DNA from 3 places in the uncultured Microbacterium sp. genome. Region 3 is predicted to be linked to each of the others. Evidence: predicted binding sites of a transcription regulator. Region 3 holds the regulator's gene; each other region holds the start of a gene.
What was found. Region 3 encodes LexA, which represses DNA repair genes until DNA is damaged. Its sites were predicted from a motif close to TCGAACANNTGTTCGA; they were not measured.
Positions count from the first base shown of each region.

Region 1: a site for LexA is predicted at 2,380-2,395, ahead of ACFE6Z_RS08540 (DUF222 domain-containing protein). Genes of this name have one in related genera too.
Region 2: a site for LexA is predicted at 3,307-3,322, ahead of ACFE6Z_RS15315 (DUF222 domain-containing protein). Genes of this name have one in related genera too.

Region 1 is NZ_CAXTJR010000003.1:308,896-318,932, reverse strand. Features, by position in the region: gene ACFE6Z_RS08555 (aldo/keto reductase family oxidoreductase) at 1-733, shown strand, start outside; gene ACFE6Z_RS08550 (aldo/keto reductase family protein) at 781-1,794, shown strand; gene ACFE6Z_RS08545 (NUDIX domain-containing protein) at 1,801-2,277, shown strand; gene ACFE6Z_RS08540 (DUF222 domain-containing protein) at 2,430-3,785, shown strand; gene ACFE6Z_RS08535 (GbsR/MarR family transcriptional regulator) at 3,819-4,295, opposite strand; gene ACFE6Z_RS08530 (ABC transporter permease) at 4,301-5,920, opposite strand; gene ACFE6Z_RS08525 (ATP-binding cassette domain-containing protein) at 5,917-6,822, opposite strand; gene ACFE6Z_RS08520 (GntR family transcriptional regulator) at 7,107-7,844, shown strand; gene ACFE6Z_RS08515 (MmgE/PrpD family protein) at 7,841-9,382, shown strand; gene prpB (methylisocitrate lyase) at 9,382-10,037, shown strand, end outside.
Region 2 is NZ_CAXTJR010000013.1:25,762-35,798, forward strand. Features, by position in the region: gene ACFE6Z_RS15300 (ATP-dependent helicase) at 1-2,346, shown strand, start outside; gene ACFE6Z_RS15305 (hypothetical protein) at 2,310-2,507, shown strand; gene ACFE6Z_RS15310 (DNA-formamidopyrimidine glycosylase family protein) at 2,500-3,273, shown strand; gene ACFE6Z_RS15315 (DUF222 domain-containing protein) at 3,459-4,916, shown strand; gene ACFE6Z_RS15320 (DEAD/DEAH box helicase family protein) at 4,934-7,369, opposite strand; gene ACFE6Z_RS15325 (Eco57I restriction-modification methylase domain-containing protein) at 7,464-9,077, opposite strand; gene ACFE6Z_RS15330 (N-6 DNA methylase) at 9,077-9,700, opposite strand; gene ACFE6Z_RS15335 (helix-turn-helix domain-containing protein) at 9,797-10,037, shown strand, end outside.
Region 3 is NZ_CAXTJR010000002.1:354,318-364,354, forward strand. Features, by position in the region: gene ACFE6Z_RS06860 (prolyl oligopeptidase family serine peptidase) at 1-1,710, opposite strand, end outside; gene ACFE6Z_RS06865 (hypothetical protein) at 2,088-3,689, opposite strand; gene lexA (transcriptional repressor LexA) at 3,770-4,462, opposite strand; gene ACFE6Z_RS06875 (LysM peptidoglycan-binding domain-containing protein) at 4,729-5,121, shown strand; gene ACFE6Z_RS06880 (histidinol-phosphate transaminase) at 5,168-6,253, shown strand; gene hisB (imidazoleglycerol-phosphate dehydratase HisB) at 6,267-6,896, shown strand; gene hisH (imidazole glycerol phosphate synthase subunit HisH) at 6,893-7,588, shown strand; gene priA (bifunctional 1-(5-phosphoribosyl)-5-((5-phosphoribosylamino)methylideneamino)imidazole-4-carboxamide isomerase/phosphoribosylanthranilate isomerase PriA) at 7,667-8,413, shown strand; gene ACFE6Z_RS06900 (SseB family protein) at 8,397-9,227, shown strand; gene ACFE6Z_RS06905 (DUF1844 domain-containing protein) at 9,274-9,648, opposite strand; gene infC (translation initiation factor IF-3) at 9,913-10,037, shown strand, end outside.

The DNA of each region.
Region 1 (10,037 bases), on a different contig from region 3:
GAGTGCGTCCGAGCGCGACGAGATCACGCTCCAGACCAAGGCCGGCATCGTCGGCGAAGGCGGACCGTACTTCGACTTCTCGTACGAGCACCTCATCGGATCGGTCGAGGGGTCGCTCCGTGCCCTGCAGACCGACTACATCGACATCCTGCTCCTGCATCGGCCTGACGCGCTCGTCGAGCCCGACGAGGTGGCCCGCGCGTTCGACGAGCTCGAGGCGGCCGGCAAGGTCCGTGCTTTCGGCGTCTCGAACCACACGCCCCGGCAGATCGACGTGCTCAAGACCTCGGTATCTCAGGCGCTGATCGCCAACCAGCTCCAGCTGTCGATCACGCACGCCCCGATCATCGCGCAGGGCGTGGCGGGCAACATGGCGGGTGTCGACCAGTCGGTGACGCTCGACGGCGGCGGCATCCTCGATTACTGCCGAGTGAACGGCATCACCGTGCAGGCGTGGTCGCCCTTCCAGAGCGGCTTTTTCACCGGGACGTTCCTCGGCTCGGATGACTACCCCGAGCTGAACGCGGTTATCGACCGACTGGCAGCGAAGTACGACGTGCCGGCGATCGCGATCGCCACGGCATGGATCACCCGCCATCCCGCCGGCATTCAGGTCGTGCTCGGTACGACGACCCCCCAGCGTGTAGCCGACGCGGCGCTCGGTTCCGACATCCCCTTCACGAGGGCCGAGTGGTACGAACTGTTCCGCTCCGCCGGGTACCGCGTGCCCTGATCCGTCAAGGGGCGCCGCGGGTTTCGAGGCACGGCTAGCGTTGGTACATGGTCAACTATCGCTTTCTCGGCAACAGTGGTTTCAAGGTCTCGGAGATCACGTACGGCAACTGGATCACGCACGCCTCGCAGGTGGAGAACGACGCCGCGATCAAGACGGTGCACAAGGCGCTCGATCTGGGCATCACCACATTCGACACGGCCGATGCGTACGCCAACACCGGCGCGGAGTCGGTGCTCGGCGAGGCGCTGAAGGGTCAGCGCCGCGAATCGCTCGAGATCTTCACGAAGGTCTACTGGCCGACCGGGCCCCTGGGTCCCAACGACACCGGCCTCAGCCGCAAGCACATCCTCGACTCGATCAACGGATCGCTCAAGAGACTCGGCACCGACTACGTCGACCTCTACCAGGCGCACCGCTTCGACTACGAGACCCCGCTGGAGGAGACCTTCCACGCCTTCGCCGACATCGTGCGGCAGGGCAAGGTGCTCTACATCGGCGTCTCGGAGTGGACGGCCGAGCAGCTGCGCGAGGGTCACGCGCTCGCCACGAAGCTCGGCATCCAGCTCATCTCCAACCAGCCGCAGTACTCCGCACTGTGGCGGGTGATCGAGGGCAAGGTCGTGCCCGCGAGCGAGGAACTCGGCATCTCTCAGATCGTGTGGTCGCCGATGGCGCAGGGTGTGCTGAGCGGCAAGTACCTGCCGGGTCAGCCGCTGCCAGAGGGATCCCGCGCGACCGACGAGAAGAGCGGCGCTGAATTCATCAAGCGCTTCCTCAACGACGATGTCCTGACGGCGGTGCAGAAGCTCAAGCCGATCGCCCAGGAGGCGGGGCTCACGCTGCCGCAGCTCGCGATCGCCTGGGTTCTGCAGAACCCGAACGTGTCGGCGGCGCTCGTCGGCGCATCCCGCCCCGAGCAGCTCGAAGACTCGGTCAAGGCGTCGGGCGTAACGCTGGATGAGGGCACCATGGCCGCGATCGAGACCGCGCTGGCGGGGGTCGCCGTCACCGATGCCGACGCGACGTACGAGACGTCGCCGAAGAAGCGCGTGGTCTGAGCCAGGATGCCCGTGACCAGCGCCGGCATTCTGCTGTACCGGCTCCAGAGCGAACCCCAAGTGCTGATCGCCCACATGGGCGGCCCGTACTGGACGAACAAGGATGCCGGCGCCTGGTCGATCCCCAAGGGCGAGTACGTCGAGGCTGAAGAGGCGGCGTGGGATGCTGCGTACCGCGAGTTCCAGGAAGAGCTCGGGGTCAGAGCCCCCGACGTGCCGTACGCCGAGCTCGGCACCTTCACCTACGCGTCGGGCAAGCGGATCGTCGTGTTCGTCGCGGACGGGGCTGGATTCGAGGCATCCGGATTCACCTTCGGAGAGTTCGAGCTGGAATGGCCCCCGCGATCGGGGCGGACCGCATCGTTCCCCGAGGTCGACCGCGCGGAATGGGTGGGACTGGATGCTGCACGCGAGCGCCTCGTGAAGGGCCAGCGTGCCGTGATCGACGCGCTCGAAACGCAGCTGGGTGAGGCTGGGGCGTGATCCCGCACCTCCTCCATAGCAGATAGCTACGACATTCGATGAGCGAGACTATTGACCCCTTGGAACGGTAGTCCCGGAAAAACAATGTAAATCTGCTTAAAATCGAATAGAAATACTAGACTTGCTTGGCAGTGATGAGATAGAGTTGACGTATGAACGATCCTCTCGTCGCCCTCGAAGAAGCGGTCGCGTGTGTGCGTTCCGCGTGGGCGGGTGGGTCAGAGCAGATGCCGGGTGCCGATGTTCTGGGGCGCGTGAAGCTGCTTGCCGTCAACGAAGCGCTCGGTGCTGCCCGTCGTCACCTCGACGCGGTCCACGCGCGGGTCGCGGCCGAGATCGCGCGCGAGTCGAGGCCGGAATTGGGCGGTGACGGGCTGGCGAAGAGGGCTGGATTCCGCACCCCCGCCACCCTCATCGCTGCGACAGTCGGCACATCCACAGGTGACGCCGCACGTTTGGTCGCCGTCGGCGAGGCCACGGCGCCTCGCATGACTCTTACCGGTCAGACCGCCCCGGCTCGCCATCCCTTCGTGGCCGAGGCGCTGACCGCCAGCCGCATCGGCGTGCACGCCGCAGCGGCGATCGTGTCTCTGCTCGACCGCATCGGGCCTCGCGTCGCCGCTGCGGAGCTCGACCGCGCGGAGCAGCTGCTGACCGAACAGGCGGCAGGACTCGCCACCGATCAGCTCGCGAAGGTTCTGCTACGGGCCGAAGCGCATCTCGACCCCGACGGAGCCGAACCACGCGAGGATGAGCTGCGCACACATCGCGGGCTGATGTTCCGCGAAGACCGAACCGGGGCGCTCGTCATCGAGGGGCGGTTCGATCCCGAGAGTGGCGCTCCAGTGAAGGCAGCGATCGAGAGCCTCGTGACCGGCGCGATCAGGCGTCGTGCCCCGGGTGACTCCGACATCGACTCCCGCACCATTGCACAGCTCCAGGCGGACGCGCTCACCGACATCTGCCGCCACGCCCTGGGCTGCGGCGAGACTTCGCTGCCGCTGGCCACGACTACCGTCGTCGTGCGCATCGACCTCGAAGATCTCGAGACGGGGCGCGGTTTCGGCACGATCGACGGTATCGCTCAGCCCGTCAGCGCCGGTACCGTACGGCGGATGGCGGCCTCCGGCAACATCATCGCCTGCGTGCTCGGAGGAGACAGCGAAATACTCGACTGGGGTCGAGCGAAGCGTCTGTTCACGCCCGCACAGCGGCTCGCGCTCGTCGAACGGGATGGTGGGTGTGCGTTCTGCGGGCTCCCGCCGGGATTCACTGAAGGTCATCACATCAGATGGTGGGAGCGAGATGCCGGCCCCACCGATCTGGACAACGGAATCTTGCTCTGCACCCGTTGCCACCATCGCATCCATTCCGACGGCTGGGAGATTCGGATCGAAGGAACGGGTATCCAGGCGAGGGTATGGTTCCATCCGCCGGCTTGGCTGGACCCCGCTCGAACTCCGCGACTCGGCGGACGAGCGCGCTTCACCTACGGACTCGCCAGCTGACACCCCGCCGGGGCAGGTCTATGCCATCGCGGGTCAGGCAGTGGTCGAGGAACGACCCCGCTGGGCCTCCCACTCGTCGACGAGCTGCGGCATCCGCGCCGACATGAACCGGAAGAACGCGGCCATATCGGCTGCGCGGGCCCGAGCATCCGCGTCCCCCTCCTGCTCGTCGCCGATGCGCTCGATGAAGTCGGCCAGTCGGCCATACAGCGGAGCATTGCTGGTCATCGCGCCGTACCAGACGTCGTGCGCGAGCGCGTAGCGGTCGCGGCGATCGCCCGGCCGTGAGATCCGGTGCACCATCTGGAGGGTCAGCAGGTACCGCACCGCGCCCGATACGGCCGCGGCACTCACGCCGAGCCGATCGGCGAGCTCGGCGGCGGTGTAGCCGCCCGACGGCGCGGCGATCAGCGCCATGAGTGCGCGAGCCGGCATGCGCGGCATCCCGGCCGTCGTCATCATCGCGGCCGCCTGCTCGGCCGGCTCGATCCCTCGGTGCGCGTCGGTCATAAGGGCTACCCTGCCGGAGCCAGTTCGCGGCGACGCATGAGGGCGAGGGATGCCGCGGCCCCCGCGACGGCGATCGCCACGAGCCAGCCGAGACCACGCAGGTCGATGCCGCCTGCGACCACCTGAGGGGTGACCGCGATCGGGGCGATGTCGACCAGCCAGGTCGGGAAGCCGAAGAGCGGACCGAAGAGTCCGACGATCGTCGCGATCGCGACCAGCCCCCAGCCCACGGCGATCGTCGCCCGCGGCGCGAGCACGAAGACGAGGGCCGTGAGCACGAGGAAGACGGATGCGGCAACCGCCTGTCCGCCGCCGACGACAGCCACGTCCTGCATGAGCGCCCAATCGCCGCCCCGCGACGCGATTCCGAGCGCTGCGCCCGCTGCCGCAGCGGCCACCACCACGACGATGCCGATGATCCCGACGATGAGATAGTCGCCGAGCCAGCGCACCCGCCCGATCGGTGTGGACAGCAGCGGCTCGGCCGTGCCGGCCACTTCCTCCTGACGGGCGCGGCTGATGATCTGCACCGCCCAGCAGGCGGCGAGCACTCCGAGCAGGACGAAGAAGATCGACACCGTCGCTCGCGCCAGGTCGGTGCTGCCGCCCATCGCGGTGAGGATCTGGTCGACGGCCGGATTATCGGCGCTGATCGAGTCGACGACCGACGCGAGCGAGGTCGAGAGCATTCCCGTGAGGAGTCCCCCGATCGCCCATCCGACCAGAGCGCCCGCGGTCAGCCGCCACACCAGCGCGGTCGGCGAGCGGAGGGATCGCGTCGCGTCGGCGCGGCCGCGCCGTTCGGCGATGAAACTCTGATCGAGGTCGCGCACCGACTGGAGGGCCAGCGCCACCGCGACCAGCACAGCACCGGCCACCAGGCACAGCACGATCGGCCACGGGTTGTCGTCGGCGTACGGCCGGACGTTCTCACCCCACCCGAACGGCGAGAGCCACGTGAGCCACGAGCTCTCCATGCGCTGCAGATCGGCGCTCGGTGTGCCGGCGGCGTTGCCGATCCCGCTGAACAGGAACGTCACGAGAACGACCCACACCGCGAGCGAGTTCGCCCCGCGCGAGGTGCGCATGAGCTGCCCGGCCACCAGGCCCACTCCGAGGAACGTGACGCCCACCGCGCCGACGGCGAGACCCGACAGGACCGCCCCCTGCGACCCCGCGCCGGTGCCGAGCAGCGCGAGGATGGTGAGGCCGGCGAGCACGGCGTTCGCGATGAGCCCGTGCACGATCGTCGCGACGAGGGGGGTGATGCGGCCCGCCGGTGTCGCGGCCACGAGCTCCGTGCGGCCGAGCTCCTCATCCATGCGGGTGTGGCGCACCGCGAGGAAAGTGCTCATCAGCGCGGCGAGGAAGGCGAGCCAGGGGAAGATCAGGAACAGCATGAATGCACCCTGATCTGCGCCCGAGGGCAGGCCCCGGAAGAGCAGGATCACCGGGTTGGCGATGACCGTGGCCAAGAGCGCCGCGCGATCCTGCTCGGTGCCGTACGACTGCGCGACCCCGACGTAGGCGAGGTAGGCGAGCAGGGCCGTGCCGATCGTCCACAACAGCAGCTGCCGCCAGTCGCGCCGGACGCGCTGACCGAGGAGCGTACGCACTGCACTCATCGTGAGACTTCTTCGCCATAGTGCCGGAGGAACAGCTCTTCGAGCGAAGGCGGCTCGATGCGCAGCCCCTCGACGTTCCGGCGGGAAAGCTCGGGGAGCACGGAAGCCACGTTGTCGCTGTCGATCGTGAACTTGGCGCGCCCCTCCTCGACGGTGAGGTCGTGCGCGTCGGGGATGCCGGCGGCCGCCGATGCATCCGTCGCCACGAACGAGACCTCGGTGCGGGTGAGGTGCCGCAGCTCCGCCAGCGTGCCCGTCTCGACGATCTTTCCCGCGCGGATGATCGACACCCGATCACACAGCTGCTCGACCTCGGAGAGGATGTGGCTGGACAGCAGGACGGTGGCCCCGGCATCCCGCACCCGGGCGATCTCGCGACGGAACATCACCTCCATGAGCGGATCGAGCCCGCTCGTGGGCTCGTCGAGGACGTAGAGCTCGGCGGGCACGGCGAAGGCGGCGATGAGGGCGACCTTCTGGCGGTTGCCCTTCGAGTACGCGCGGCCCTTCTTGCGGGGGTCGAACTGGAACGCCTCCAGCAGCCGCTCCTTCTCGGCGCGGTAGGCGCTCTCGTGGCTCTTAGCCCCCCGAAGCCGCGCGATCAGATCGATCGCCTCGCCCCCGCTGAGGTTCGGCCATGTGCTGACATCACCCGGCACCGAGGCGATGCGCCGGTGCACGGCGACCGAGTCGTGCCATGGATCGAGATCGAAGACGGATGCCTCGCCGGCGCTCGGCCGCGCAAGCCCCAGGAGGATGCGGATCGTGGTGGACTTTCCTGCGCCGTTCGGGCCGAGGAAGCCGTGCACCTGCCCGGACTCGACCTCGAGGTCGAGTCCGTCGAGTGCGCGAGTGCGGCCGTAGCGTTTGACCAGGCCGCGGGTATGGATGACGGAGGACATGCGCGCGACGCTACGCCGATTTCACGAATTACTGAATACTCCTCACACTATTCATACGGCAGGGGGTCCGCCGCGGGTGGCTCGTTTTTCGGGGATCTGCGGTTCGTCGGACCGACTCGCGCGCGATCTTCTCCGAAGGTGTGCAGATCGCCGAGGATGCTGCACCCGGCGCCGGCGGCAGGTTTCACCGACTCGAGAGCGTGTATACGCTCAGGCACTGATCGGCACTCCGACTCGCACAAATTCGCTTTTGTGTATACATTAGAGCGGAGCGAGGAGGCCACATGCGAGCGAGTGACCGTGCCTACGCGACCCTCCTCGACGAGATCCAGTCCGGTGACCTCGCCCCAGGAGCCGTGCTCGGCGAGGTGGAGCAGGCCTCGCGACTCGGGGTGAGCCGCACGCCGTTGCGCGAAGCGCTCGGGCGTCTGGCCTCCGACGGATTGGTCGCGCAGCAGTCGGCGCGGGTCACCGTGGTCACGGACGTCGACGCGGGCGACATCCGCGAGCTGTTCGAGGTGCGCCGAGCGCTCGAAGAGACGGCCGCACGGCTCGCCGCAGAGCGAGGGGATGCCGCGACCTTCGCCGCCCTCGCGACAGCGTTCGCGCACGCCCGCCTCGATGGCCGAGCCGGACTCGACGCCTATTACGCGCTCATCGCTCGCTTCGACGCCGAGCTGGACGCCGCCGTCGCCAACGACTACCTCACCTCGGCGCTCCGCAGCATCCGCACCCACCTCGTGCGGGTGCGCAGGCTCGCGCGCCACAACCCCGACCGGCTGGCGGCCTCCGTCGCCGAGCACGGGCTGATCGCCCGGGCGATCGCTCAGCGCGATGCTGACCTGGCCGCGCACGCCACGCATGTGCATCTGCACAACGCGCTGGCGAGCATCCTGTCTTCCGTCGACGCTTCGACAGGCTCAGCGACCGACAGAGGCTCAGCGACGGACACAGGCTCAGCGACCCACACAGGCTCAGCGACCGAGATCTCGACACGCTCGATCATCGAAGGAGAATCATGACCGTCTCACACCACGTCCGCGTCTACCGCAGCGACGAACCCCTCGCCCGAGAAGATCAGCTCGCGTACAAGATCGCCCAGGTCGCCGCAGACCCGGTCGAAGTCGAGCACGCCGTCGTGGAGATGATCGTCAACCGGGTGATCGACAATGCGGCGGTGGCCGCAGCATCCCTCACCCGCACGCCCGTGAGTGCAGCACGGCAGCAGGCGCTGGATCACGCGGTGTCGATCAGCGGAAAGGGCGCGACGGTCTTCGGCTGCGCGATCGAGCGGCACACCAGCCCCGAGTGGGCGGCGTGGGCGAACGGCGTGGCCGTGCGTGAACTCGACTACCACGACACCTTCCTCGCGGCCGAGTACTCGCATCCGGGCGACAACATCCCGCCGATCGTCGCGGTCGCCCAGCACGTCGGCGCCGACGGCGCGGCGCTCGTGCGCGGCCTTGCGACCGGGTACGAGATCCAGATCGATCTGGTGCGCGCCATCAGCCTGCACACGCACAAGATCGACCACGTCGCCCACCTCGGCCCGTCGGCCGCCGCCGGCATCGGCACGCTCCTGGGCCTCGACGCCGACACGATCTACCAGGCCGTCGGCCAGGCCCTGCACACCACGACCGCCACTCGGCAGTCGCGCAAGGGCGAGATCTCGTCGTGGAAGGCGCACGCCCCGGCCTTCGCGGGCAAGATGGCGGTCGAGGCCGTCGACCGCGCGATGCGCGGCGAGACGAGCCCCTCGCCGATCTACGAGGGCGAAGACGGCGTGATCGCCTGGATGCTGGACGGCAAGGACGCCTCGTACGACGTGCCCCTGCCGGCACCGGGCGAGGCCAAGCGCGCGATCCTCGACTCGTACACGAAAGAGCATTCGGCCGAGTACCAGGCCCAGGCCTGGATCGACCTGGCCCGCAAACTCGGTTCCGAGAATCCCGAGCTGCGCGAGGGGCTCGGCGCCGACGCCCAGCAGGTCGAGTCGATCGTCCTGCACACGAGCCACCACACGCACTATGTGATCGGCTCGGGCGCGGGGGATCCGCAGAAGTACGACCCGACAGCATCCCGCGAGACGCTCGACCACTCGATTCCGTACATCTTCACCGTCGCGCTGCAGGACGGCACGTGGCACCACGTGGATTCGTATGCGCCCGAGCGTGCGGGGCGCGAAGACACCGTCGCCCTGTGGCAGAAGGTGACCACCGCCGAAGACGAGGAGTGGACGCGCCGGTACCACTCCGAAGACCCCCACGAGAAGGCCTTCGGCGGCCGAGTGGTCATCCGGTTCACGGACGGGAGCGAGATCATCGACGAGATCGTCGTCGCCGACGCGCACCCGCTCGGTGCGCGGCCGTTCGCGCGCGAGGACTACATCCGCAAATTCCGGACGCTCGCCGAGCCCGTGCTCACGCCGGACGAGATCGAGCGATTCCTCGAGCTCGCCCAGCGCCTGCCCGAGCTCACCGCCGAAGAGGTCGCACAGCTGACGATCGTGGCGGGGCCCGGCATCCTCGCCGCCGCCCCTGCCCCGAAGGGGCTGTTCTGATGCTGTACGCCCAGACCCCGGCGGCCGACAAGCGGCGCCTCTTGCGCGAACGGCTCGCCTCGGGTGAGCTGCTGCGCTTCCCCGGCGCGTTCAACCCGCTGAGCGCACGGCTCATCACGCAGAAGGGCTTCGACGGCGTCTACATCTCGGGTGCCGTGCTCAGCGCCGACCTGGGCCTCCCCGACATCGGCCTGACCACCCTCACCGAGGTCGCCGGCCGCGGTCAGCAGATCGCCCGGATGACCGAGCTGCCGGCGATCATCGACGCCGACACCGGCTTCGGCGAGCCGATGAACGTCGCCCGCACGATCCAGACCCTCGAAGATGCGGGGCTGGCCGGCACCCACATCGAGGACCAGATCAACCCCAAGCGCTGCGGGCACCTCGACGGAAAGGCCGTGGTCGACCAGAACACGGCGATCAAGCGCATCCGCGCCGCCGTAGATGCGCGGCGCGACCCCAACTTCCTCATCATGGCGCGGACCGACATCCGGGCGGTCGATGGGCTGGATGCCGCGATCGATCGCGCGAAGGCGCTCGTGGATGCCGGAGCCGACGCGATCTTCCCCGAGGCGATGCGCGATCTGAGCGAGTTCGAGGCCATGCGCGCGGCGCTGGACGTGCCGATCCTGGCCAACATGACCGAGTTCGGCAA
Region 2 (10,037 bases), on a different contig from region 3:
TCGGCGGTCGCGAGCGACGACGGCATCATCGCGAGGGTTCCGGATGCCACGGCCGAGCCCCCCGGCGCCGAGCTGTTCGTCTTCGATCCCGACGAGCTCGAGCAGATCGTCATCGACGAGGTGGGCGGATCGGCGCTGTTCGCGTCGCGGTTCCGGGAGTGCGCGGCGCGGGCTCTGCTGCTGCCGCGATTCAACCCCAACCGGCGGAGCCCCCTTTGGCAGCAGCGGCAGCGCTCCGCGCAGCTGCTGGAGGTGGCGCGCCGGCATCCGACGTTCCCGATCATCCTCGAGACGCTTCGCGAAGTGCTGCAGGACGTCTACGACCTGCCGTCGCTGGTGCGGATCACTCGCGGCATCGGCGACCGTCGCATCCGACTGATCGAGACGACGACATCCCAGCCCTCGCCGTTCGCCCGTGACCTCCTGTTCGGATATGTCGGCGCGTTCATGTACGAGGGCGACTCGCCGCTCGCCGAGCGCCGGGCTGCCGCGCTGTCGGTCGACCCGTCGCTTCTGTCCGAGCTGCTCGGCAAAGTCGAGATGCGCGAGCTGCTCGACCCCGAGATCATCGCCCAGTTCGAGCGCGAGGCGCAGCGGCTCGACCCCGAGCGCCGGGCGCGTGGCGTCGAGGGCGTCGCCGATCTGCTGCGGGTGCTCGGTCCGCTGGACGCGGCCGAGGTCGCTGCCCGCCTGGAGGACGACGACCACCCGGTCGCTGACCCGGACCCGGCCGCCGCATCCGCCCATCTCGCCGCCCTCATCGATGCCCGCCGCGCGATCCCGGTGACGATCGCCGGGGTTGCGCGCGTCGCCGCGATCGAAGACGCGGGGCGACTGCGTGATGCGCTCGGTGCGGCGCTGCCGGTCGGCATTCCGAACGCGTTCCTCGAGCCCTACCCCGATCCGCTCGGCGATCTGGTGGCGCGCTTCGCGCGCACGCACGGACCGTTCACCGCCGACGCTTTCGCCGCGCGGTTCGGCGTCGGCGTCGCGGTCGCGCGCCACACCCTGCAGCGGCTCGAGGGCGCCGGCCGGGTGACGAGCGGGTTCTTCCTGCCCGACCCGTCGGCCGGCGCCTCGACAGGCTCCGCGAGCTCGGGGCAGGACGCGGAGTGGTGCGACACCGAGGTACTCCGCCGATTGCGGATGCGGTCGCTCGCGGCCATCCGCGGAAGCGTCGAGCCCGTCCCGCCCGAGGCGTTCGCCCGCTTCCTGCCCGTGTGGCAGCACGTGACGCGGCCGCTGGAGGGCATCGACGGGGTGGCGGCGGTCGTCGAACAGCTGGCTGGTGTCGCGATCCCCGCGAGCGCCTGGGAATCGCTGATCCTCCCCGCGCGCGTCGCCGACTACTCCCCCGCCATGCTCGACGAGCTCACCGCCACGGGCGAAGTGGTGTGGTCGGGCCATGGGTCGCTGCCGGGTCGTGACGGGTGGATCGCTCTGCACCCGTCGGATGCAGCATCCCTCACCCTGCCCGCTCCGGATGACGAGATCGTGCCCGCGTCGCTCGAGGCACGAGTGCTGGAGGCCCTCGCCGGCGGCGGCGCCTACTTCGCGAGCCAGCTGCGCGCGCTGACCGAGGCGGACAACGAGCAGTCGGTGATCGAGGCCCTGTGGAGCCTCACCTGGTCGGGTCGCGTCACCAACGACACGTTCGCCCCCATCCGAACGCTGCTCGGTGGAGGCGCCCAGACCCACCGCGTGGCCCGGAAGGCGCCGCGAGCGCGGATGTATCGAGGAACCACGCTCGCCCGACCGGCCGCTCCGCCGCGCCCGCCGGCGCTCGGCGGTCGGTGGTCGCTGCTGCCGGCGCCCGAGCCCGACGCGACCGTGCGAGCGGCGGCGTCGGCCAGCCTCCTGCTCGACCGCTACGGCGTGATCACGCGCGGCTCGGTGCAGTCCGAGGGCGTGCCGGGCGGATTCGCCCAGGCGTACCGCGTGCTGGCCGGGTTTGAGCAGGCCGGGCACTGCCGCCGCGGATACGTCATCGAGAAGCTGGGGGCAGCGCAGTTCGCGGCATCCCAAACCGTCGACCGGTTGCGCGAGTTCGCCGGCCTGCCCGATCCCGCACCGCTGCGCACCGTCACGCTCGCCGCGACCGACCCGGCCAACCCGTACGGAGCCGCGCTGGCGTGCCGGCGCTCGAGGACGTCGGGCACCGACCGGGGCGCAAGGCCGGCGGTCTGGTCGTGCTCGTCGACGGAGCCCTCGCGCTCTACCTCGAGCGCGGCGGCAAGTCCGCGCTCGCGTTCACCGATACCGAGACGGTGCTCGCCGCCGCGACGCGCGATCTCGCCGCTACCGCGCGCGTGCGCGGGCTCGACACCCTCACGATCGAGCAGGTGAACGGGGTGTTCGTCTACGAGACGGCGATCGGACGGATGCTGCGCGATGCCGGCTTCGTCGAATCCCCGCGCGGGCTGACCCTGCGGCGCGGGGCTGCGCGAACCGCGACCAAGACCTCGGCGAGTGCCACCGACGTCACGGACGCCGCGAGCCGTGCCTGAGGGCGACACCGTCTGGCGCACTGCCCAGCGCCTGAACGAGGCACTCGCGGGTCGCGAAGTCGTGCGCTTCGACATCCGGGTGCCGGGCAGCGCCACCGCAGACCTGCGCGGCGAGACGGTGCGCGAGGTCGTGCCGCGCGGCAAGCATCTGCTCGAGCGGATCGGCGACTGGACATTGCACTCCCATCTGAAGATGGAGGGCGCGTGGCACGTGTACGCGCGGGGCGGGCGCTGGCGGGCGCCGGCCTTCCGGGCCCGCGCGATCGTCGGGACCGGCGCGCACGACACGGTCGGTTTCGATCTCGCGATGGTCGAGGTGCTGCCCACGAGCGACGAGGAACGGATCGTCGGACACCTAGGGCCCGATCCACTCGGCCCCGCCTGGGATCCGGCGGAGGCCGCGCGGAGGTTGGGCGCGGATGCGCGGCCGGTCCATGTGGCGCTGCTCGACCAACGCAACGTGGCCGGGTTCGGCAACGAGTACGCCAACGAGATCCTGTTCCTGCGAGGCATCCTTCCCCACCGCCCTGCGATCCAGACCGATGCCGCGGCCATCATCGATCTCGGGGCGCGCACGATCGTCGCCAACCGCGATCGCCAGGGTCGAACCTTCACCGGGGATGCTCGGGCGGGGCGCTCCACGTGGGTATACGGCCGCGAGGGCCGCCCGTGCCGGCGGTGCGGCACATCGATCCGCGCGGGGTCGCTCGGAGCGAGTGCGATCAGCGGGCGCAACGTCTTCTGGTGCCCGTCGTGCCAGCGGTGACCCTCGGTAGTTGAACAGCACTTCGCAGTCGGTTTAGACATTTATTCTATTTTCCTTTGCATAGACGTCACACAGCGTCGTCTATGTATGCTATATTTAGACGGAAGTCGCGCATCGTGCCCACTATCGCGCAGCATCCTGTGTCGCCACTCACCGTGGCGACACCGTGAAAGATGAGGACGTTCGTGGGGCACGAATCCGACACCGGCGACGCGCTGCGAGGCGTGTGGCGAGAGCTCGACGCTCTGGTCGACGAGGTCCAGCGCGCCAAGGCAGCTGTCGCCGCGGCTCAGGCGCATGAAGCGGAGTTGCTCGCGCGCGCTGTCGATCTCGTCGAGGCGCGCACCTGCGAGCGACGCAGCAAGGGGGTCAAGTTCGGGAACGATCTTCCCCTCCGCGAAGTGTCCGCCGAGCTCGGCGCAGCGATGCGCGTCGACGACCGCACGGTGCAGCGCCGGATCGACGATGCCCACACGCTCGTGACCCGATTCCCCGCGACTTTCGCTGCGTGGAGTGAGGGGCGCATCGACCGGCAGCACGCGACGACGATCGTCGACGAGGGCGTCATCCTCGTCGACGAGGAAGCGCGACGCGAATACGAGGGACTCGCGGTCGCGGTCGCGGAGGTCGAGACAGCCGGCCGCATGCGGGAGATCGTCCGGGTCATCGCCGCTCGCATCGATCCCGAGGCAGCAGCCGCGCGCTGCAAGGCCGCCCTGCGCGGTCGCGACGTGCGGGTCGTCGACCTCGATGACGGCATGGCGCGCCTGCTCGCGGATCTCCCTGCACCGTTGGCCCACGCGATCATGGATCGTGTGTCGCAGTTCTCGCACACCGTCGCCGACGCGGAGAAGCACGAGCGCGACGCGCGGGCAGCTGAACGCGCGGCCGCCGTCGCGGCCGTCGCCGACGATGCGGGCCAGGCGGGCCAGGCGGGCGATGCGGGCGAGGATGCTGCGGCCGCCGCCGAATCGGATGATCTGGGCCGCACGCTCGGCGAGATCCGCGCCGACGTCCTGGCAGACATACTGCTCACCTCGACTCCGATGGGTCATTTCGACGCCGCCGGCGACGCGATGACCGGCATCCGTGGCGAAGTGCACGTCACGATCCCGGTGACGACCGCTGCTGGCGTCGACGAAGAGCCGGCACTGCTGACGGGCTACGGTCCTGTCGATGCAGATCTGGTTCGTCAGCTGATGGCAGCCGCGCCCGGGTGGAACCGCGTGGTCATCGACGTACCGACCGGAGCCCCGATCGGCGTTGACCGCTACACCCCGTCTGCTGAGTTGCGCCGATTCCTGAACGTGCGGGACGAGCGGTGCCGGTATCCCGGCTGCACGATGAAGCCATGGCGGTGCGACGCGGATCACACCGTCGACGCGGCGCTCGGTGGCCCGACCTTCGCCGAGAATCTCGCGAACCTCTGCCGTCGACATCACGTTCTGAAGCACTCGTCCCCGTGGCAGGTGGAGCAGCTGGACGGTGGACGTCTGCAATGGACCAGCCCGACGGGTCGGGTGTACGTCGACGAGGTTCCGTCGACCCTGCGATTCATTCCCGGACCGGAATCGGTGCCGGTGCCGATACCTGGACCGGTGCCCGATGAACCCGCGCCCGATGGTGATCCGCCACCGTTCTGACCTTCGCGAATCGGGCTTCACACCTCGATGGCAACGACCGTGTCCCAGAGCCCGTAGTGCCGCAGTCCCTCGTGCGAGTCGATACCGGTATACGCCAGCGAGGCATCCTCGTACCGCCGGAACGCGAACACGGCTTGGTTCATATGCCCCGCGTTGAAGACGCCGAGTGAGACGAGAAGGTTGAAATCCTCGACCGTCAGCCCGGTGACGGCTCTGAACAGGTCGGGCTCGATCTTGGTGATGACGTCATAAAGGGTGTTCTCACGGAAGTCCGTCAGATACATGAACGCGGGAATGCGCGTCGCGAACTTGATGAGCTTCTCCTGGATCTGCTTCCGCTTGGACTTGTACTCCTTCTCCTCGGCCGTCAGCGTCTTCTTCTCCGCCGGGGTGATGTCATCGCCCTTGTCCTTCTTCGTCTTGCCCACGGACTCGCTCTTGTTGACAACGGTCTCGAAGATGCTCGCACCGAGCGCGCGGAAGCCCTCGATGTTCATCACCGCGTCCAACGCTGCCTGCGAGCCCATGATCTTCTTGAGGGTCAGATTGTCGACGTTGACGAGAATCGCCGACTCCCACTTGCGCGCGAGCAGCGTCGCCGACGTACCCGCCATTGCGATATCGAGAATCCCGCCGGCATCCACCTGCGTCATGTTCGACCCGTCGTACGCGAGGACCGGCAGGAAGTTCACCAGTTCCTCGACTGCTCGCTCAGGATTCGGGTTCTCGGGTGACAACCCGCGGCCGTACTCGCTGAGTTGGCGCAGCGCGCGAGTGGGCGCGAAATCGAACACGAAGCACACCGGTTTGAGGATCGCCTCCTCGTTCGGGTCGTCTCCGTTCGGGTTGCGGATCGTCCAGGGCGACTGCACGCGGAACGCCGCCTGAAAATATGTCTCCGGCGCCTGCAGATTGCGCAGCATGAGGATCGACGACCATTGCGGCACGGTGACACCGGTCGTGAGCTTGCCAACGGTCAGCGTGATGGTCTTCGTGTCGAAGCCGCTGCCGATCGCCGTGCGCACGGGCGGCAGCGCATCCAACCCCACCCCCACACCTGGCGCCGAGACGTTCACGATCGTGTAGTCGTGCCAGAAGACGTTCTGAGGCTCGGCCAGCAGGTTGGCCATGGCCGCACATGACGCAGTGCGAGGCAGCATCCATAGCGAGTGCTGCAGGTAGGGCAGCAGTCGCGTGTCGGAATAGGGGAACGGCGGCTTCGTGCCTGCCTTCAATGCATCGACCTGAGTCGGCAGATACGAGCCCCGGATGATGTCGAGCCACTTCTGCACGTCGTCCTTATGCAGGAACTCTGCGGCGACGCCACTGCCTTTCGCCTCGAAGAACGCGTTGAGGTCGAATTCATCGAACTCGCCCTGGCTCGCGATCGCGATGAGCTCGTCGGGCATCTGGTAGGTGAGCAGACGCATCTCGGGCAGCGACGCGTACGGATTCGGATCGTCCGGATGCCGGGCCGCGAAGTCCGCCTTCGCCCGCTGTTCATCGGTGTAGGTCCAGTTGAAGATCTGCTCTTCGATGAAGCGACCCTCGCGCAGCACTTTGAAGGGGGTGCCCGAGAGGTACAGGTACGCGCGAGCCTTGATCGGCACGAAGTCGTCTTCGTCGAGTCCGTTGACCTCCAGTTCTTCGGCGAACGTCTCCTCCGCCGGCGAGAACTCGAGCGCCTCCCCCTTCTTGCGAACGGCGTCGTCTTCACCCTCGAAGAGTTCTTTGGCGGCATCGCGCCATGCGCCGAAGTGGTACTCATCGAAGATCACGAGGTCCCACATCACCGCGGTGAGCCACTTGTGCTTCGCCTTGAAGTTACCGGCGGCATCCCGGCCCATGAGGTCTTGGAACGACCCGAAATAGACGAGCGGATGCTCGGGATCGATAGATGCCGGATCCCCGCCCGTGGCTCGCGAGAGGTATTGCCATCCGTCGAAATCGACATGACTCTCGAGGTCGGTGCGCCAGGAGTCTTCGACGGCGGGCTTGAACGTGACGACGAGCACGCGCTTCGCGTCGAGCTTCTTCGCGAGCTGATAGGCGGTGAACGTCTTGCCGAACCTCATCTTCGCGTTCCAGAGGAACTCGGGCACGGAGTCGGAGTCCTTGTGCCATCGGTCTTCGAAGTAGCCGTAGGTCTTATCCACGGCCGCCCGCTGCTCTGCCCGCGCTGTGAACGTCGCGTGATGCGTTCCGGTATAGGTCTGCCCCGTGCGAAGCTCTGCGATGGCCGTCCGAACGTCTTCCGCTCCGCATTCCATCCACTCGAGCGTCGGGTTGGCAAAACCCTTCTGTTTCAATCGCGCGCGCACCTCGAAGTCACGGAACACCGTACCGTCCTGACGGTCAGCCGGCTCATCGAGCACGATCTCGTAGTTCTCGATGGCGGCAGTCTTGAGCTGCTGCGCGACGCGCGTCTTGACGTCCTGCGTCGTGTGCCCCACCTTGAGAAGCCCCGCGTGAGCCGCGTCATCGATTGAGTACGCATAGATCCGGAGACGTGAGTGGGGCCTTTCCGGAAGGAGCTCCTCGATGGGCTTAGCCAACGCCGAACTCCATCGGACGCACCATGGTCTCGATGAAGGCGATCTCGTCCTCAGTGATGCCGTACTTCGCGTAGAGATCAGAGTCCGTCCATGGTCGGGAAAAGTCCTGTAGAGGCACGAATGTGTACTGCTCCCGGGTTGTTGACTGAGATGGCTTGTGTAGGAGGACAAGGAAGCGCAAAAGTCGAGTAGTCAGGTAAGAAATTGCATTCTCGGTTTCGACCTGATTCGCGAATGGCCCGATGAAGATATATGTCTCAGACGAGACCTCGCCAGGCCGACCGATGAACGGCCTCGACAAGACGGGGTGCGGGAAGGAATCGCTGCCGCTCCCCGCCCGAGGGATGAAGACCTTCCACGCATCGATCGCGGGACGGTTAGACGTCACCTCGGTCCGCGCAACGAAGCTTTTGCCGCCATTGCGGTGGAGCGTTAGGTCTCCGTGGGTCTCGACAGGGTGTCCCTTAAATGTGGTGTCGAATCCGAAAGGGCGCCTCGAACTCACGAGTGCCTTCAACTGTGAGCCAGGCGGGAGCGTGAACCGGACATCTCTTCCCGCTCGGCCGGACTCGGCCGCGATCACCTTGTGCAGAATTGAGACCCCGAGGTTGTACCTGATAAAGACCTCAGCTCCGGGTTCTCTAAGCGGGCGTACTGATCGCGACACAGGTTGTCCCGGATTGTGTGTCTCGACGTCGACGAGACCGGGGTGGTCTCTATCCCAAAGCCAAAACGACACACCGCCCTTTATCTGTGTTCCAGGAAAGACGTCGTTAGAGTCCGGGTAGTCGACGAGTATTCGTATCCGGCCATCCGCAAGCATCCGCTCTCGGAAGTCATCGAGCCCCTTGCCGCCAGTCATCCAGCGGGACGGAGTAACGACGCTCAGAAATCGGGGCTCCAATGCCTTCGCCTGATCTATGAAATGTTGGTAGATCGGGGCCGCGCTGATGCCAAACCCGCCATCGGCCAGCTGGTATGGGGGATTTCCGATGATGACGTCGAACTGCACGTCGGCTCCAAACATGCGCGCGAGTCGCGCCTTGATGTCGGTCGTGTGGATGAAGGCATACGCGTGCGTCTCGAGATCGTCGCTGCGCGAATAGCCCGCCTTGCCGGCGCCGCAGTAGACGCACTTCTCGCCCGCCCACGTGTGTTCGGTGCGCTCGAACCAGATGTTGCCCCAGTCGCGGTCGAAGGACTTCGCGATCGAGTGCTCGCCCGTCGCGTCCTTGGAGCAGTAGACGCTTCGCCGTGCCAGCAGCGACGTGAGCTGCGTGATGCCGATGCCGTAAACCTGCCTCGACAGGATGTGATCGACCCGAGTCTGCAAATCGGGCATCTCGGATGCCAGCCCTAGCGTGAGCCGCGACACGATCTCGCGCAGGAAGACTCCCGATTTCGTGAAGGGATCGAGGAACGTGACTGACGGATCGGCCCAGATGCTGGCTCCGTCGTTCGCTTCCGCCCAAGCGACCTCCAGGGTGTCCAGCATCTGATTCGCGAATTCGGGAGGGGTGAACACCTCGTCGTTCGAGAGGTTCGCGATGCAGGTGAGGACGTCCGGGTTGTGACTCCGAAGTGCGAACCCGGCTTTGTCCGTCATCATGCGAGGTCCTGCACGGTCATCGGTGGGTATGTCCGCACTGGTGTGAAGATCTCGTGCTCTTCGAAATGCGCGAAGAGACCCTCCGATGCGGAGGCGCGCTGCGTGAGGCTGTCATAGCGGAAGTCGCGGCGCTGGAACTTGCCGCGCCCGAGGTAGCCCCATTCCGCGAAGGTGATGGGCTCACCCGACGCGGTCGTCATCGCGAGCGCGTCGCCCTGCACGATGTTGGTGCCGAGCACCGATGATGCGGCACGGGACCACTCGTCGGCAGGATCCACTCTTAGATACCGGGCGAAAGTACCCGCAAGGTTTTCTCTGCACTCGATCACGTTGTCGTCCAGCAGTTCGATGCCGTAGACGCACATCAGCGCGAACAGTGCGTAGTGCCGCTTCTCGAACTCGCTGCGGCCGTGACGCTGCTCGACCGCGGTGAGCTTCCGCTCGAGGATCGGCACGAGGAAATTGCCCGATCCGCACGCCGGCTCGAGGAAGCGGGAGTCGATGCGCTCGGTCTCGGAAGCGACGAGGTCGAGCATGTCCTCGACGAGCCATCGCGGCGTGAAGACCTCGCCGTGATCGGCGACCCGCTGCCGCGACTTGACCAGTTGCTCGTCGGTCACTTGCAGCTCCCCTCACGATCGGATGGAGCCCAAGTGTACTTGTACCCGGGGACGCTCGCCCTGGCACGATGAACCGGTAGTGCTGACCCTTGATGAGTGCCCCGAGTCCCCTCTGCCGCAGCCGCTCACATCGGACGGCAGATCGCCGAGACACGACGCCGGTACACCGTCACGCAGGATCAGCTGGCGGTTCGCGCCGGAATCGACTCGTCGAACATCCGCAGTTACGAGAGCGGACGCGCGATGCCGAGCATCCATACGCTTCTGCGCATCGCCGACGCGCTCGACACTGATCCGGCGACGCTCCTAGAGGGCCTCACTCTCGAGCACTTCGACA
Region 3 (10,037 bases):
CTGCAGGATGAGCAGCGGCACCGTGAAGCGCTCGGGGTGGGTGAGCGGCGACCGCTCGATGTAGATCGCCTCGGCCTCCGGCAGCGGGCCGATGAGCCCGTCGAGGTAGCGCGCCTCGAAGTCGTGGGTGTCGGCCGCAAGGGCGCGGGCGTCGCTCACCCCGTAGCGCGAGATGCCGGCGGCGAACACGTCGGTGTTCGCGACCGCGGACAGCACCGTCCACCCACCCGCCGAGCCCCCGTCGATCGCGATGCGCTCCGGGTCGGCGAATCCTTCCGCCGCAAGCCCGCGTGCCGCCGCGGCGACGTCTTCGACGTCGACGATGCCCCACTGGCCGCGCAGGCGCTCGCGATACTCCCGCCCGTAGCCGCTCGAGCCCCCGTAATTGACGTCGAGCACGCCGATTCCGCGGCTCGTGAAGAATGCGATGCGGTCGGATGCTGCGCCGCCGACGTGCGAAGTAGGGCCACCGTGCACGAAGACGATGTAGGGCGGGAGCTCACCGTCGGTCCCTTTTACGCCCGGATTGGTCGGCGGAAAGGCGAACGCGTGCACCGGCCCGCGCGGGCCGGGGGTGGACAGGGCCCGAGGCTGCGGCATCCATTCCGCTCCCCACGGTGACTCGCCGCCGCGGACGAGCGAGATCTCGGTGGGCCGGTCGAGGTCGACCTCCCAGAGCCCCGGCGGGGACTCGACCCCGGCGCCGGCGATCAGCACGCGCGTGCCCCGCACGTCTTCCACCGTGAGGTTGGCGGACGGCGGGACCGCCAGGAGCCAGACCGCGCCGTCCGGTTCGATCACCACGAGGTCGTCCGATCCCTGGGTGCGCACAGCCACGATGCGACCGTCGTCGAGGTGCGCGAACCATCGGGCGCCGAGGACCCAGAGGGGTCCGCCGGTGTCGGCGTCGGCGCTCTCGATCTGGCGGGGCTCCGCCCGGTCACCGTCGGCCGGCACTTCCGTCTGCCAGAGGTTCCAGCGGCCGGTCGGATCGTCGGCGTAGAGCAGGTGATCCTCCGCCGTCCACACCGGCAGCAGAGCGGAGGAGTCCGCTCCCGCGACGACGGTCCACTCGTCGACCCTGCCGTTCGCGAGCGCGCCGACACGGAGCTGCGCCCTATCCCACGGCATGTGCGGGTGATCCCACGCGATCCACGCGAGCTTCTCGCCATCCGGCGACAGAGCGGGCTGCGCGAGGAAATCGCTGCCTGAGACGACCGAGACGACTTCGGCGGTATCGGCGGTCTCGTCTACGCCGATCTGCACAATGTCGCGCCGGGGCACGGCGGTGCCTTCGTGCGCCTCGCGGACGGCCAGCAGTCGATCCTGCTGCCACGAGAGACCACCGAACCGGGTGTCGCCCGCCTGGGGTGTCAACGCCCTCGTGCTGCCGTCGGGTTCGCGCAGCCACACGCGCTGGTCAGCCTTCTCGACGAAGAAGAGCCGGCCGTCGTCCGCGGCCGTCCACGCGCCGCCGCCGTACTCGTGGACACGCGAGCGGGCGCTGCGGGGCGCGGGCAGCACATCTTCCACATCGCCGTGCGTCGTGCGCCGGCGTACGGCCGTCCTGCCTCCTTCCGAGGGGATCGTCTCGCCCCACCAGATCTCGTCGCCGACGTATCGGGCGCCCTCGATCCGGGGTGAGGCCGACGCGACCGCCTCCGCCGTGAGGGGAGAGGGCCAGGATCCGTACGGGAGCTGCTCGGTCATGCCTCCACCGTATTCGGCGTGTGCGCATCCTGCAGGCGGCGCGGGCCGACCGCCTCGACCGCCTCGGCGATGTGACCGGGACCGCCTCGCGCCGGCAGTAGGTTCCTCTCTCTACGACCCCTCGGTGCCGGTCCGGGTCGAGGTGCGGGCGGCCGTGTCCGCCAGCTGGCAGACATGCGCCCCGACACCGACCAACTTCTGGACACGCGAAGGCCGGGGCCACCGGCATCCGCGTTCGTGTCCGCCAGCTGGCAGACATGCGCCCCGACACCGACCTGCTTCTGGACACGCGAAGGCCGGGGCCACCGGCATCCGCGTTCATGTCCGCCAGCTGGCAGGCATCCGCGCTCATGTCCGCTAGCTGGCTGGCATAGAGGTCAACGCTGAGGGGTGCGGGGGCGCGGCGGGCGCTTGCCCGTCGCACCGGTGCCCTCCTCGGTCACGGCGTCGGCGTCGACCGGTTCGACCACCTCGGTCACGGCGTCAGGATCGATCACCGCGGTGTCCGCAGTCTGATCGACCCCGTGCGGCGCGAGGACGGCAGTGCCTCCGACTGCTGAGGCCCGAGCGCCGGCGACGACGAGCTCGGCATCGAGCGCCTCGTCAGCGAGGGTGACAGCATCGGCTGCCCCGGCTCCCGCTCCTTCGCCGGGGCGTTTCTGCACAAGCTCCGTCAGCCACCAAACGAGTAGGCCCACCACGAGCACCAGCGTGATGTCGCCCGCGCCGAGCGGGCGCAGCAGCACCAGCCACCCCACCAGAAGCACCGCCAGCACGACCCGCACCAAGACGTGCTGCGCGAACATCCACGACCCGAATCGCCCCGTGTCGACTCCCCGCGCCGCCAGGAACGTGCGGATGCTCTGGTTGACCGCCCCGACGGCTCGCCGCGTCGCCTGCGCGCCCCGCCATCGGCCGCCCACCCAGGCGAGCACCGCGATCACGACCCCGATCACGGCGACGACGACAGCGGTCTGCTGGGCGGCCCCGATGATCTGGTCGTAGATCGCGGTGAGCGCGATGCTCGAGACGCCGAGCTTCGGTGCGGACAGCGCGAGCACGCTCCCGCCGATGACGAATCCGGCGGCCAGTGTGGTTCCACCGATGGCGATCCCCACTCCGGTGCCGAGAAGGGCGGTGCTGCGACGGCGAGCGATCAGGATGCCGGCGAGGAAGAAGGCGAGCGCCACGAAGGGCAGCCAGAACCCGACGGTGACGGCGAGGCCGTACACGACGCTGATCGTCGCGAGCGAGTCGCTCTGGGCGATCACGATGGTGCGATTGATGGTCGGGATCGCGGAGGCGAATCCGACGCCCTGGTCGACGAGGCGCTGCTTGACCGCATCGATGATGGGCCCGAGTTGGAGCCCGATCTGGCCGGTGTCGCTGATGGTCACCGCACCGCCCGACGTCCCTCCGGTCGCCGCCGCGACGAAGCCGCGGTGGCTGGCGGTCAAAGCTCCTTGCCACACGCTGGCGAAGGCATCCGATGCCACCACTCTGGTGACGGTCGTCGTCACCAGGCTGTTGAGCCCCTGCACAGCGGGCTCGCGCAGGAGGTCAACGGCTGCCGAGGCGCGCGGCGGCAGACCGAGACCCTCGATGCCGTCGAAGAGGTCATTCGTGATGCCGGCGAAGTCGACCGACGAGTTGATCGCATCCGTCGTCTGGTCGACGATGAGCGACTGCACCGCGGGATCGTCGACCAGGGGGGCGAAGGTCGCGACGAACGTGGTCTCGTCCACCAGCTGGGTTCGCGCCCATGCGGTGACGACCGAGACCGGAACGAGGACCGTCGCCAGCACGATGCACACGGCGGATAGGAACGCGCGCCACGTTCCGCGGCGCCTGCGCGAGGGCGCGATCGCCACATCTTCGGCGGATGCGCGCAACCGTGCATTCTCCGCTTCGAGGCGGTCCAGGCGGGCGCGAAGCTCGTCGGTATCGCTGGATGAGGAGGCAGAGTCGGCAAGGGTCATTCCACCCTTATAGCCTCGATCGGCGGACGCGGAAAGCCGACGGCGGCGAATTCACCCTGTGCGGATGACCGACGGGGCGATCAGACCGCGCGCAGGACCGCGACGACCTTGCCGAGCACGGTCGCGTCATCGCCGAGGATCGGCTCGAACGCCGAGTTGCGCGGGAGCAGCCAGGTGTGACCGTCGCGCTGACGGAAGGTCTTCACGGTGGCATCGCCGTCGAGCATCGCTGCGACGATGTCGCCGTTGTCCGCCGTGTTCTGCGCGCGGATCACGACCCAGTCACCGTCGCAGATCGCCGCGTCGATCATCGACTCGCCCGACACCTTGAGCATGAACAGCTCGCCCTTGCCGACCAGCTGCCGCGGCAACGGGAAGATCTCCTCGACGTGCTGATCCGCCATGATCGGCACCCCGGCGGCGATGCGGCCGACCAGGGGGACCATCGCGGCGTCGCCGACCATCGGGGCCGAGTCGGCCGGGTTCTCGGTCGACATGCCCGGCAGATCGATGAGCACCTCCATGGCCCGCGTCTTACCCGGGTCGCGACGCAGGTACCCGCTCAGCTCCAGCTGATTCAGCTGATGAGTGACGCTCGACAGCGACTTCAGGTCGACCGCGTCGCCGATCTCGCGCATGCTCGGCGGATAGCCGTGCCGGGCGATCGACCGCTGGATGACCTCAAGGATCGCGAGCTGCTTGTCGCTGAGACTCTTGCGCCGGCGGGTCTGCGGCCTTTCACGCCCGCTGGCGGGCGTCGTCGCCTCGGTCATGATCGTGCTCCTGTCTCTCTCCACCGGCTTCGGTCTGGCATCCGTCTTCGAATGTCGGAGGCTCGTGGTGGGGTGTTGCTATCGAAACCGTATCCGCATCCCATCAAATCCGCCCGCACCTTGCGCGCGTGTCGTGTTCGAGGAATACCCATCCTGTTTCGCTGTTGACAGCATAGCCCATCGAAGATAGCTTCGGAATAGATATCCGTAGGCCCTACGTCCGCCGCGACGTCGAATACGAATCTCTCGTCCACTCAGGAGGAATCATGACCGCGATCGCCATCGGCCGCCCGATGCGGCGCTCCCGTACCCGCACCGTCTCGGCAGCTTCGTCCGCCACCCGGTTGCGTCTGACGGTGCGCGGTCGTCGCCTCCTCGCCCTCCTCGCGGCGATTCCGGCCGTCATCGCTCTGTCGCTCGCGATCCTCGGCGGCGGCGCGGCGCTCGCTTCGCGCGACGCCGGGCTGCCCGCTGACTCATTCCAGACGGTGACCGTCGTCTCCGGCCAGTCGCTGTGGTCGATCGCGGAGAAGGTGGCGCCGAGCGCTGACCCCCGCGACGTCGTCGATGCGATCATGCGGCTCAATGCACTCGACAGCGCGACCGTGTCGACCGGGCAGAAGCTCGCAGTCCCCGGCGAATACGGCGGCTCGCACTGACCGCCGGCACCCGGCGTCGTTCCGCCGCGGCCGTACCATTGGACGGGTGAACGCGCGCCTCGAAGACCTCCCGATCCGTGACGACCTCCGCGGGCTCGTGCCCTACGGTGCTCCGCAGGTCGCACTGCCGGTCGCGCTGAACGTCAACGAGAACACGCATCCGATTCCGCAAGACGTCGCGGACGACATCATGGATGCTGTGGCCCAGGCGCTGCACGGCGTGAACCGCTATCCCGATCGCGAGTTCACCGAGCTGCGCCACGGCTTCGCGAACTACCTGGGCCACGGCCTCAGCCGCGAGAACATCTGGGCGGGCAACGGCTCGAACGAAGTGCTCCAGCACCTGCTGCAGGCCTTCGGCGGCCCGGGCCGCACGGCCTTCGGGTTCGCGCCCACCTATTCGATGTACCCGTTGATCAGCCGCGGAACGGGCGCGCAGTGGTTCGGTGGCACGCGCGGGCACGACTTCACGCTCGACGCGGAGGACGCGGCATCCCAGGTAGCCGATGCCGCCCCCGACGTGGTCTTCCTCTGCGCGCCGAACAACCCGACCGGCACTCCGCTCGGCATCGACGTGATCGAGGCCGTGTACGACGCGACCGACGGCGTCGTGATCGTCGACGAGGCCTACCACGAGTTCGCGCCCCGCGACGAGCCCTCCGCGCTCACACTGCTGCCCGGCCGAGAACGGCTCGTCGTTTCTCGCACGATGAGCAAGGCCTTCGCCTTCGCCGGCGCCCGCGTCGGCTACCTCGCCGCCGATCCTGCCGTGATCGACGCCCTGCGTCTGGTCCGGCTGCCGTACCACCTGAGCGCCCTCACGCAGGCGGCGGCCACCGCGGCGCTCCGCCACGCCCCGACCATGCTCGGGATGGTCGATGAGATCGTCGGTCAGCGCGACCGCATCTCGGCGACCCTCGAAGCGCTCGACTACGAGCCGTACGAGTCGTGGGCCAACTTCGTGCTGTTCGGGGGAGTGAAGGATTCCGCGGCCACCTGGCAGGCCCTCTACGACCGCGGTGTGCTGATCCGCGACGTCGGCATCCCCGGCCACCTCCGGGTCACGGCGGGCACCGAAGACGAGACGTCCGCGTTCTTGGATGCGCTCGCCTCGCTAGACTCGCCCTCATGACGAGCGCCGCCTCATGACCGCCTCGACCGAGCACCGGACGGCCCCGCACCGTACGGCGCAGCTGCGCCGATCGACGAGCGAGTCCACGGTGGAGCTCTCGCTCGACCTCGACGGCACCGGATCGAGCCACATCGACACGACCGTGCCGTTCTTCGACCACATGTTGACGGCGTTCGCGAAGCACTCGCTGACCGATCTCACCGTCCGAGCCTCCGGCGACACCGACATCGACGCCCACCACACCGTCGAGGATGTCGCGATCGTGCTCGGCCAGGCCATCCGCGAAGCCCTGGGCGACAAGTCCGGCATCTCGCGCTACGGCGACGCCCTGGTTCCCCTCGACGAAGCGCTCGCCCAGGCGGTCGTCGACATCAGCGGTCGCCCGTACCTCGTGCACGAGGGCGAGCCCGTCGGCTACGAGCACCACCTGATCGGCGGCCATTTCACGGGCTCTCTGGTGCGGCACAGCTTCGAGGCGATCGCGTTCAACAGCGGCATGACGGTGCACGTACGGGTCCTCTCCGGCCGCGACCCGCACCACATCGCCGAGGCGGAGTACAAGGCGTTCGCGCGCGCGTTCCGCCAGGCCAAGGCGCTCGACCCGCTCGTTTCCGGCATCCCGAGCACGAAGGGTGCCCTGTGAGCCCAGCCGCGGGGCCGGCCGCGACGACAGCGGCGACGGATGCTGTCGCCCGGCCCCTGGTCGCCGTGCTCGACTACGGCTCGGGAAACGTGCACTCCGCGGTCAAGGCGCTCGCCGCTGCGGGCGCGGACGCTCGCCTCACGGCCGACCGTGGCCTGGTCGCCGATGCCGATGGTCTGCTGGTGCCCGGCGTGGGCGCCTTCCGTGCGGTGATGGAGGCGCTGCGCACCAGTCGATCCGACGAGCTGATCGAGCGTCGCCTCGCCGGTGGTCGCCCCGTACTGGGCATCTGCGTGGGCATGCAGGTGCTGTTCGGTCTCGGCGTCGAGCGGGGCGTCGACACCGACGGCATGGGGCAGTGGCCCGGGGTGGTGTCCGAGCTAGATGCGCCGGTTCTGCCGCACATGGGGTGGAACACCGTCCGGGCCGGTCAAGGCTCGCGGCTGTTCCGCGGCATCGAAGACGAGCGCTTCTACTTCGTGCACTCGTACGCGGCGCAGCAGTGGCACCTCGAGGTGCAGCCGCCGTTCCCGCAGCCTGTGCTCACGTGGTGCGACTACGGCGGGCCCTTCCTCGCGGCGGTCGAGAACGGCCCCCTGTCGGCGACGCAGTTCCACCCCGAGAAGTCGGGGGATGCCGGCATCCGACTGCTGTCCAATTGGATCGACGGGCTCGCCGCGGGTACGCTCTGAAACCGTGCTTTGACCTCGTGCCGTGCGCGCGTGAGTGCCTCCGCGCCAGTATGCATGTCACCTGACCCGTGGGGATCCATGAACGATTTCACGTCCACGCCCGAACTGATCCTCCTCCCGGCGGTCGACGTCGCCGGAGGCAGAGCCGTGCGACTCACGCAGGGCGAGGCCGGCTCCGAGACGAACTACGGCGACCCCGTCGATGCGGCGCTGGAGTGGGCGCGTCAGGGCGCGCAGTGGATCCATCTCGTCGATCTCGACGCGGCCTTCGGCCGGGGGAGCAACGCCGGCGTGCTGCGGAAGGTGATCAAGCAGGTCCGCGGCGTGCAGGTCGAGCTGTCCGGCGGCATCCGCGACGACGAGACCCTCGAGGCGGCGCTGGAGAGCGGTGCCTCTCGGATCAACCTCGGCACGGCGGCGCTGGAGAACCCCGAATGGGCGGCCGATGTCATCGGGCGATACGGCGAGGTGATCGCCGTGGGGCTCGACGTGCGCGGCACGACTCTCGCCGCCCGGGGCTGGACGCGGGAGGGCGGCGACCTCTGGCAGGTGCTCGAGCGCCTCGAGGCGTCCAACTGCGCCCGCTACGTCGTGACCGACGTGACCAAGGACGGCACCCTCAAAGGACCGAACCTCGAACTGCTGCGCGAGGTCACCTCGCGCACCCCGAAGCCGGTCGTCGCCTCAGGGGGCATCTCGAACCTCGATGACATCGCGGCCCTGCGCGACCTCGTGCCGCTGGGTGTGGAGGGGGCGATCGTCGGCAAAGCGCTGTATGCCGGCGCGTTCACCCTCGCCGAGGCGCTCGATGTCGCCGGACACTGATCCGAGCGACACACCTCACACGGCCGGCGACCACGGCGCCGGCGACAGCCATGACCACGCGAGTCACTCCGCGGACTCTGCGGGCCTCCCCTGGGAGGGCCGCCGGTTCGAGCCGAACGCGCATGCGGCCGACGACGGCTCCGGCGATCCCGCCCTTCTGAGCGCTCTCGAGATGTTCCAGCGCGGCGAGGGCGGCGCGGCCGCTGTCGTGGACGCCTACCGCGCCGCGCGTCTGCTGATCCCGCTCGTCGCCGAGAAGGGCGATGAGGGCGTCGGCGCGCACGGGCTGAAGGTCGACAAGACGCAGGAGCTGTCGATCGTGACGGTGGCCGCGCCCGACGGGCGCACCGTCCTGCCGGTGTTCACCTCGGTGGCGACGCTGGCGCGATGGGATGCTGCGGCTCGGCCCGTCCCGGCCGACGGCGTCCGCACGGCGCTCGCCGCCTCCGCGGACGACACCGACCTGATCGTGGTGGACCCCGGCTCCGACACCGAGTTCGTGATCCGTCGTCCCGCGGTGTGGGCGATCGCGCAGGGGATCCCCTGGGAGCCCGCGCACACGTCGCCCGAGGTGTTCCTGGGTCTGCAGCACAGCGTCTCCGGTGAGCTCGCCGTGCTCGACCTGGCGGTGGAATCGGGTGACCCGCTGTCGCGCCTGCGCGGACCCGAGCTCGTCGTCCGGCTCGAGCTGATCCACGGTCTGGATCAGGACGAACTCGACGCGGTGCTGTCGCGCCTCGCGAAGCGCTGGGCGTCGGATGACCGCATCGCGGTGCTGGTCGACTCGCTGACGGTCAAGCTCATCCGCGCCTGAGGCACCGAGCGCCGGTGCGGGTCGACGGCACCAGGCAGCTGGCTGGTTAGTTGACCGGACCCGTCCACTTCTCGCCCGGGCCCTTGCCGATCGGGTCGGGAATGGCGGATGCTTCGCGGAACGCGAGCTGCAGCGACCGCAGTCCATCGCGCAGCGACCGGGCATGCATGTCGCTGATCTCGGGTGCACCGGCCGTGATGAGTCCGGCGAGGGCGTTGATGAGCTTGCGCGCCTCGTCGAGGTCGAGCTGGGTGTCCGGATCGTCGGCGAGGCCGAGCTTCACGGCGGCGGCGCTCATCAGGTGGACCGCGGCTGTCGTGATGACCTCGACCGCCGGCACGTCGGCGATGTCGCGGCTCGCAGCGGCGGCGGCGCGTTCCTGCGCCTCCCAGCGGGCCTGCCGATCGGTCTCGGCCGCCAGTCGTCCGGCGGCAAGGTCATCGTCGCTGTCCCGAATCGTGTCCACGTCGCTCTCTCTGCTAGACTATGGCGGGCTCTGGAGCGTTCCGCTTCAGATCGAAAGTGGATCACATCCCACCCGCGCTTGCCGTTCCAGGCTACCGGGTCACCGCACTCCGTTCCCGCGTCTCGTATTCGGGAGCAGTCTGGGTGCAGCAAGCCGGCGTTCGCGTCGTGCCGGGTGGAGTGTTGTTCCCCTTCCGCCCACGACGCACCGCGTGTCGTGGTGGCCGCCACCCGCACGAAGGAGTTCCGCATCAGCGATCCCCGCACCAATGACCGCATCCGCGTCCCCGAGGTACGCCTCGTCGGACCCGCAGGTGAACAGGTCGGCGTCGTCCGCATCGAGGT